DNA from 3 places in the Nocardioides maradonensis genome. Region 2 is predicted to be linked to each of the others. Evidence: predicted binding sites of a transcription regulator. Region 2 holds the regulator's gene; each other region holds the start of a gene.
What was found. Region 2 encodes LexA, which represses DNA repair genes until DNA is damaged. Its sites were predicted from a motif close to TCGAACANNTGTTCGA; they were not measured.
Positions count from the first base shown of each region.

Region 1 (2,262 bases), on a different contig from region 2:
GAGCGTGGTTGCGGTCGCTTGTCTGACCGGGTGGGCCGCCGGGGTCGAACGGTATGACGTGGTCGTGGTCCAGACGCGTCGTCGATGAGGCGGAGTGGGGGAAGCTGTCGCCACCGGTGCGCAGGATGCCGCGGGTGCGCATCCGGGTGGGGTGTTCGTAGGCGTGGCTCGTCTGGATCGAGTTGAGGTCCAGCACCGGCTGCAGGCGCACGTTGCGGTGACCCAGCAGGTCGGTGACCTGCTGCAGGAGCAGCGGCCCGAGGTCTTCGCACCGTGCGACACCTGCGTCGGCGAGCGTGGCGCGGGTCAGGTGGACGTAGATCGTGGCGTCACGCCGCGGCTTCTCCGGGAGCGTGGGTGCGTCGGGGCCGTGGAGGAGGCGGAGGACGGCGGCGGGGTCGGCCATCAACGCCAACGCTTGGGCGCGGAGCTGGTCGCGGGTGGGCTGATCCTCGCCAGCCGGCTGGTGGGTGGCGAGCTTGTCGGCGAGGTCGTCGAGGAAGGTGTCGACCTCGATGAGGTCGGTGAGGGGGAGCTGGGCGGCGAGCCTGCCGGTGGCGGGCTCGCCGGCGCCGGCTTCCCCTCCGAGGCGGTCGCCCGTGCGGGGTCGGGACCGCCAGACCCCCACCCGCTGTTCGTCGGCGACGATCCGGGCGCGGTGGGCCTCGAGGTCGGCCTCGATCACCTTCGCTTCAGCGACCTGGAGCAGCTTCCCGGCCGGCAGTTGCCAGGCCGCAGCGACCGCGGTGTCGACCAGCGCCGCGCCCTCGAGTGCCAGGGGTCGGGTCATGGCGGCGATCTTGCGGGCGACCCAGACCGGGGTCTTCAACGCCTGGACCTGCTCGAAGAGGAGCGGGAGTCGGTGGCGCAGGTCGAGGGCGTCGGCGGCGAGGTTGCGGGTGGCGATCACGCCGGCACGGCGGGCGATGGCGAGCTCGGCCCAGCCACAGCTCGCTGACCCGGGGAGCGCCGGCGCCGCCGACCTGGACGAGCCGGTCCCCACCAGGCATCGGGGAAGACTGGTCGGTGTGCAGGTCGGCCCAGGCGAGGACGGCGAGGAGCTCGGCGACGTCGGCGTGGTGGCGGGCGTCCACGGCACCGCTGATGGCGGTGAGGATGTGGTGGTGGTCGCCCGAGATCATGGGTCTATTTTAGTCGTACAGGTGTGCGAGACAAGTGGATAAGCCTGTGAGTTAGGTGGATAACCCATCACATTTCGGAAGGCCCGTCCACAGGCTCGCAGGGGGCGGCCGCGGAGCGGCGGCGCGGGCGAAGCCCGTGCCGACTCCGCGCCGTACAAGCCGTGCGTCAGGGACCCGCTGTCAAGGCCGCCGTAGGCGTCGCGCAGCGATGCCGGAGGCAGCCTTGACGGCGGGAGGCGTACGGCTACGGTGCGGCCGCCCCAGACCAGCCCCGAAGAAGGGTGGGTAGGTTCGGCACCGTGATGATCCGCCCCGACACCCTGCTCGCGATCAGGTCCGGCGAGGTCGACCTGGCGTTCCGCCGCTGGGACCGCCCCCGGGTCCGGGTCGGCACGATGCTCCGCACCCGGGTCGGGGTGGTCGAGGTGACGAGCGTCGAGCAGGTGCCGGCCTCGCGGATCACCGCCGCCCAGGCGAAGCGCTCGGGCTCGACCCTGCCGGAGCTCAAGCGGCTGCTCGCGATGAAGGCCGACAAGCCGGTCTGGCAGGTCGGGGTGAGGTACGCCGGCGAGGACCCGCGCACCGAGCTGCGGACCTCGGTCCCGGACGCCGAGGAGATCCAGAGGATCCGCACCCGGCTGGACCGCCTCGACGCCGCCTCGGCCTTCGGTCCGTGGACCCGCACCACCCTCGCCCTGATCGACGCCAACCCGACGGTGCGCGCTCCGGAGCTCGCCGCCCGGGTAGGCCGCGACACCCCGACCTTCAAGCGCGACGTCCGCAAGCTGAAGGAGCTCGGCCTGACCGAGAGCCTCGACATCGGCTACCGGATCAGCCCGCGCGGCGCGGCCGTCATCGACGCCGAGAGCGGCACGACCCGCGACCGCGAGCGCCCCGACGGCACCGCGCTCCCGCGGATCGGCGCACCCGCCACGCGGGCGCTGCGCGGGCAGGGCGTGTGGACGCTGGAGCAGGTCCGGGAGTGGCGCGAGGCCGACCTGGCGGCGCTGCACGGCGTGGGGCCGGTCGCCGTACGACTCCTCCGCTCGACCCTCGCCGAGCACGGCTGGTCGTTCGCCGGCTGAGGATTCGCCTGCGCGACCGCGGCAGCCGGTGCCAT
Region 1 is NZ_BAAHAZ010000019.1:50,312-52,573, forward strand. Features, by position in the region: gene ACYVAQ_RS19500 (HNH endonuclease signature motif containing protein) at 1-1,003, opposite strand, end outside; gene ACYVAQ_RS19505 (hypothetical protein) at 1,442-2,227, shown strand.
Region 1: the regulator LexA is predicted to act here: its motif matches at 1,156-1,171, upstream of ACYVAQ_RS19500 (HNH endonuclease signature motif containing protein).

Region 2 (2,262 bases):
CTCATCGCCAGGTACTGCACGTTGTCGTTGATGTCGGTGTAGAGCTCGTCCTCCGCCCAGGTGGCGGTGGCCTCCATGATCCAGTGGTCCTGGAAGAAGTTGTAGCTGAACTGCACCGCGTGGAAGAACTCGTGCGCCGCGGTCACCTCGAGGTTCTCCAGCGGCGTGTGGAACGGGTACTCCGCATGGGCGTAGTTGTTGTCGAGCACGCAGTACGCCGATCCGGCGAACTCGGTGTTCAGGGCGGGGTCGTCGCTCGTGCAGAAGCCGTAGAGGCTGTACCGGGAGAGCTCGCCGAGGTAGATGTCGGTCCTGGCGTCGCCGCCGTTGTCGGGGCTCGACAGGTCGCCGAGCGGCATCCGGTAGCCGGCCGCGGCGTACGTCGTCCAGACGTGCTCCATCGTGGCGAGCACCGAGTCGACGTAGTCGGGCGTGGTGTTCGTGTCCGCGTCCGCGGGGTCGACGCCGTTGGTGGTGTCGTTGTGGCCGCCCGGATCGCCGGAGGCCAGGTCGTAGTGCACGCAGAGCGGGAGGGTGGCGCTGCACTCCTCGTGCTGGGTGCCGGTGTAGACGACCGGGAAGTCCGGGTCGTGGTCGGAGGGGCCCGGCCGGGCGAGGATCCGGTCGGCCTGCCGGCGCTCGGCGGGGGAGAGCGTCGGGTACGCCGCCCGCAGGTCGCGCAGCAGCATGGTGGCGTCCTCGTGCTGCTGCGCCTGACGCGACGGGACCCGGGTGCCGTGGAACAGCAGGTCGGCGCGGGAGAGGGCGTCGGTTGCCTGCGCGTGGGTCATCCTCGGCCGCGCGTGGCCGGCGGCGATGGGCGTGGCGTGCGCCGACTCGCCGACGCCGGTGGCACCGAGGCCGGCGAGCGTCGCGGCGAGGACGAGGGAAAGGACGCGCGCCCGGCCGGAGGTGCGGATCACCTGCTGAATCTAGGGGATGCACACCTCCGCCCGGACCCGGCGCGGAGTAAAGATTGGGGCCTTCGTCAGACCTTGCGGAGCACCGCGGTGACCTTGCCCAGGATCGTGGCGTGGGTGCCGTCGATCGGGTCGAAGGCCGGGTTGTGCGGCAGCAGCCAGACCTTGCCGTCCTTGCGCTGGAAGGTCTTCACCGTGGCCTCGCCGTCGATCATGGCGGCGACGATCTCGCCGTTCTCGGCGGTGGCCTGCTGCCGGATGACGACGTAGTCGCCGTTGCAGATGGCGGCGTCGATCATCGACTCACCGCTGACCTCCAGCAGGAAGAGCTGGCCGTCGCCGACGAGCTGGCGGGGCAGCGGGAACACGTCCTCGACCCGCTCCTCGGCGAGGATCGGGCCACCGGCGGCGATGCGGCCGACGAGCGGCACGTTGCTGGGCTCGGGTGCGGCGTCGTTGATCGAGGTCTCGTCGTACGACGTCTCCGCCATGCTCGAGATCGGCTTGCGCTTCATCAGCGTCTCGGGGAGGAACACCTCGATGGCGCGGGGGAGGTGCGGGTCGCGGCGTACGAACCCCTTGGCCTCCAGCTGGCGGAGCTGGTGGGCGACGCTCGAGGTGCTCGTCAGGCCGACGGCCTCGCCGATCTCGCGCATGCTCGGCGGGTAGCCACGCTTGTCGATGGCCTTCTTGATCGTGGTCAGGATCCGCTGCTGGCGCGGGGTGAGGCCCGTGCCGTCGGGCGGACCGTCGGGAAGCTCACTCACGGGGCGAACAGCCTTCTTGGTCATGGATCGAACGTAACGCCGATCACCGTGGATCTCAAACAGGTGTTCGATGCGGCGTGTCGCGACACGCCGTCGAACACGCGTGCGACGAAATGCCGCGGTTGTGTCGAATGCGTGTTCTATGCTCGTCCATGTGTTCGATCGAACGTCTGATCGAAGCCAGGCCGAGAAGTTGTGTCGGCGGCCTCGGTCAGGGTGAGCGGACACGGACCAGCATCCACTTCCCCGGAGGCCACCATGAGCACGATCAGCTTCAGCCCCGCGTACGTCTCCCGCCCGCAGGTGCGGCTCACCCGCCGCGGCCGGCTCGTCGTCTTCGCGCTCAGCCTGCTGGCGGTGCTCGCCGTCGGCCTCGTGGTCGCCTCCGCCTCCGCCGCGGGCAGCCACTCCGGCACGCCCGACGTGCACGTGGTGACGGTCCAGCCCGGCGACACGCTCTGGGACATCGCGAGCGAGGCGGCCTCGGCGACCGGCACGCAGACCGGTGACATGGTGCAGCGCCTCGAGGACCTCAACCCGATCGAGGACGGCATGGTCTACGTCGGCCAGGAGAT
Region 2 is NZ_BAAHAZ010000010.1:192,273-194,534, forward strand. Features, by position in the region: gene ACYVAQ_RS14035 (MXAN_6640 family putative metalloprotease) at 1-923, opposite strand, end outside; gene lexA (transcriptional repressor LexA) at 989-1,711, opposite strand; gene ACYVAQ_RS14045 (LysM peptidoglycan-binding domain-containing protein) at 1,946-2,262, shown strand, end outside.

Region 3 (2,262 bases), on a different contig from region 2:
GCCCGGACCCCGAGGACCACAACGGCGCCGCGCTCTCCGACGCCGACCTGGGCGTGCTCGCGCTGCCCGCCGAGGAGTACGCCGCCTACTCCGCCGCCGTGCGCCGGGAGTACGGCCACCTGCCCGACGACGTCTTCGCCGAGGGGCGCTCCACCCTGCTCGCCGGGCTGCTCGAGCGGGAGTCCCTGTTCCGCACCGAGGCCGCCGGTCGCCTCTGGGAGGAGGAGGCCCGCCGCAACATCGCCGCGGAGCTGGCGGCGCTCAGGCCTCGAACTGCAGCGAGATGACGTGCCCGTCGCCGCGGTAGGTGGTGCGGGACAGCTCGATCGGACGGTCGCCCCACAGCGCGCGTCGTGAGTGACGCAGGACGGGCGCGCCGGGCTCGATCTCGAGCAGCCGCGCCTCCTCCGGGGTGGCCGACGCCGCGGTGATGGCGTCCTCGGCCCAGGTCGGGCGGTGACCGCGTCGGGCGAGCTCGGCGTACAGGCTGCTCGGCAGGTCACCGTCGAGGAGCTGGGGCACGAGCTGCTCGTTGAGGAACGTGTCGCTCAGGCACAGCGGGCGCCCGTCGGCGAGCCGGAGCCGGCGCCATCGGATGACGTTGCTGCCGGGTTCGACGTCGAGCGCCTGGGCCACCCGGGTCGGCGCCGGGCAGCGCGCCGCCATGATGCTGCGGGACTCCGCCACCAGCCCGCGCCGCTCGAGGTCCTCGGTCAGGCCGGACACCCGCGACCGGACCCGGCGGGGCCGGGCCACGAAGGTGCCGCGTCCCGGGAAGCGCTCCAGGACACCCTCGGCGACGAGGGCGTCGAGCGCGTGCCGGACGGTCATCCGGGCCACTCCGAAGCGGTCGACGAGGTCGCGCTCCGACGGGGCTGCCGCACCGGGCGAGCTCTCCGCCACCAAGGCACGCACGTACTCCCGGATGGTCACGTGTTTCAGTGCGATGCTCACACCAGCTGCCCCCAGTCGGTAGTACTTCCCGAAGGCTAGGGGTCCGGCGCGCACGCGACTCGAGGAATCGGAATTTCTTTGCCGTCCCCTCCTTGCCGAACATCTGTTCGATCCAGTGCTACGGTGGATGCATGGACTTCCAGTCGACGCTCTTCGCGGCCGAGCCGGCCGGCGGGCCGAGCTTCGCGACGCTCGGGCGCACCCCGTTGAGCGACGGTGCCTGGGTCGACGTCGCGCGCACCTGGCTGCCCGACGCCGACGACGTCTTCGCCCGCCTCGTGGAGGTCGTGCCGTGGCGCGCGGAGCGGCGCCGGATGTACGACCGGGTCGTCGACGTACCCCGCCTGGTGCACACCTACATGATCGGTGAGGAGCTCCCCCACCCGATGCTGACGGCGGCGCGCGAGGCGTTGAGCGAGCAGTACGCCGAGGAGCTCGGCGAGCCGTTCCGCACGGCCGGCTGCTGCTACTACCGCGACGGCCGCGACAGCGTGGCCTGGCACGGCGACACGATCGGGCGCGGCTCGACCCAGGACACCATGGTCGCGATCGTGTCCCTCGGCGACCCGCGGAGGCTCTGCCTGCGGCCCCACTCCGGCGGCGAGAGCATCGCGGTGGAGATGGGCCATGGCGACCTGGTGGTGATGGGCGGCAGCTGCCAGCGCACCTGGGAGCACGCGGTCCCCAAGGTCGCCTCGGCCGGGCCGCGGATCTCGGTCCAGTTCCGGCCTCTCAACGTGTTCTGAGTCCGGCCCGGGCAGGCGCGGCCGTCGGTACTGTCGGCTCGTGATCGACCCCGTCGGCAGGTTCGTCGAGTTCACGCAGCACTCGACGGCGCGCAAGACCGCCTTCATCGCGGCCGTCGTCGTGCCGCTCCAGATCCCTCTGCTGGTCGTCGCGATCGTCGCGTTCGTCATGAGCGGCGACAAGGTGGACAGCCGGTGGACGACCTCCCTGCTGCTCGCGCCCTTCGTGCTGACCGCGTGCGTGGGCCTCGTCAGCTGGCGGCTGGCCGAGCGCGGCATCGAGGGCGGCTGGACCTACTACGTCTTCGTCTACGGGTGGATCGCGCTGCCTTCCATCGGGCTCTACCAGTTCGGCGCGAACGACGCCGTCACCGTGGGGGCCACGATCCTGCCCCCGCTCGCCGGCATCCTGCTGTACGGCGGGGTCCGGCGCGGACTCGGTGCGCTCGCGTTCCTCATGACGGTGTACGTCGGCATCCAGCTGGCCGTCGTCACCCGGCTGATCCCCTACGCCCCCGCCGTCCACGAGCGGAGCGTGGACGTGGTGGCGACCGACCTCGGC
Region 3 is NZ_BAAHAZ010000004.1:279,045-281,306, reverse strand. Features, by position in the region: gene ACYVAQ_RS06585 (HD domain-containing protein) at 1-287, shown strand, start outside; gene ACYVAQ_RS06580 (GntR family transcriptional regulator) at 262-933, opposite strand; gene ACYVAQ_RS06575 (alpha-ketoglutarate-dependent dioxygenase AlkB) at 1,086-1,700, shown strand; gene ACYVAQ_RS06570 (sensor histidine kinase) at 1,741-2,262, shown strand, end outside.
Region 3: the regulator LexA is predicted to act here: its motif matches at 1,050-1,065, upstream of ACYVAQ_RS06575 (alpha-ketoglutarate-dependent dioxygenase AlkB).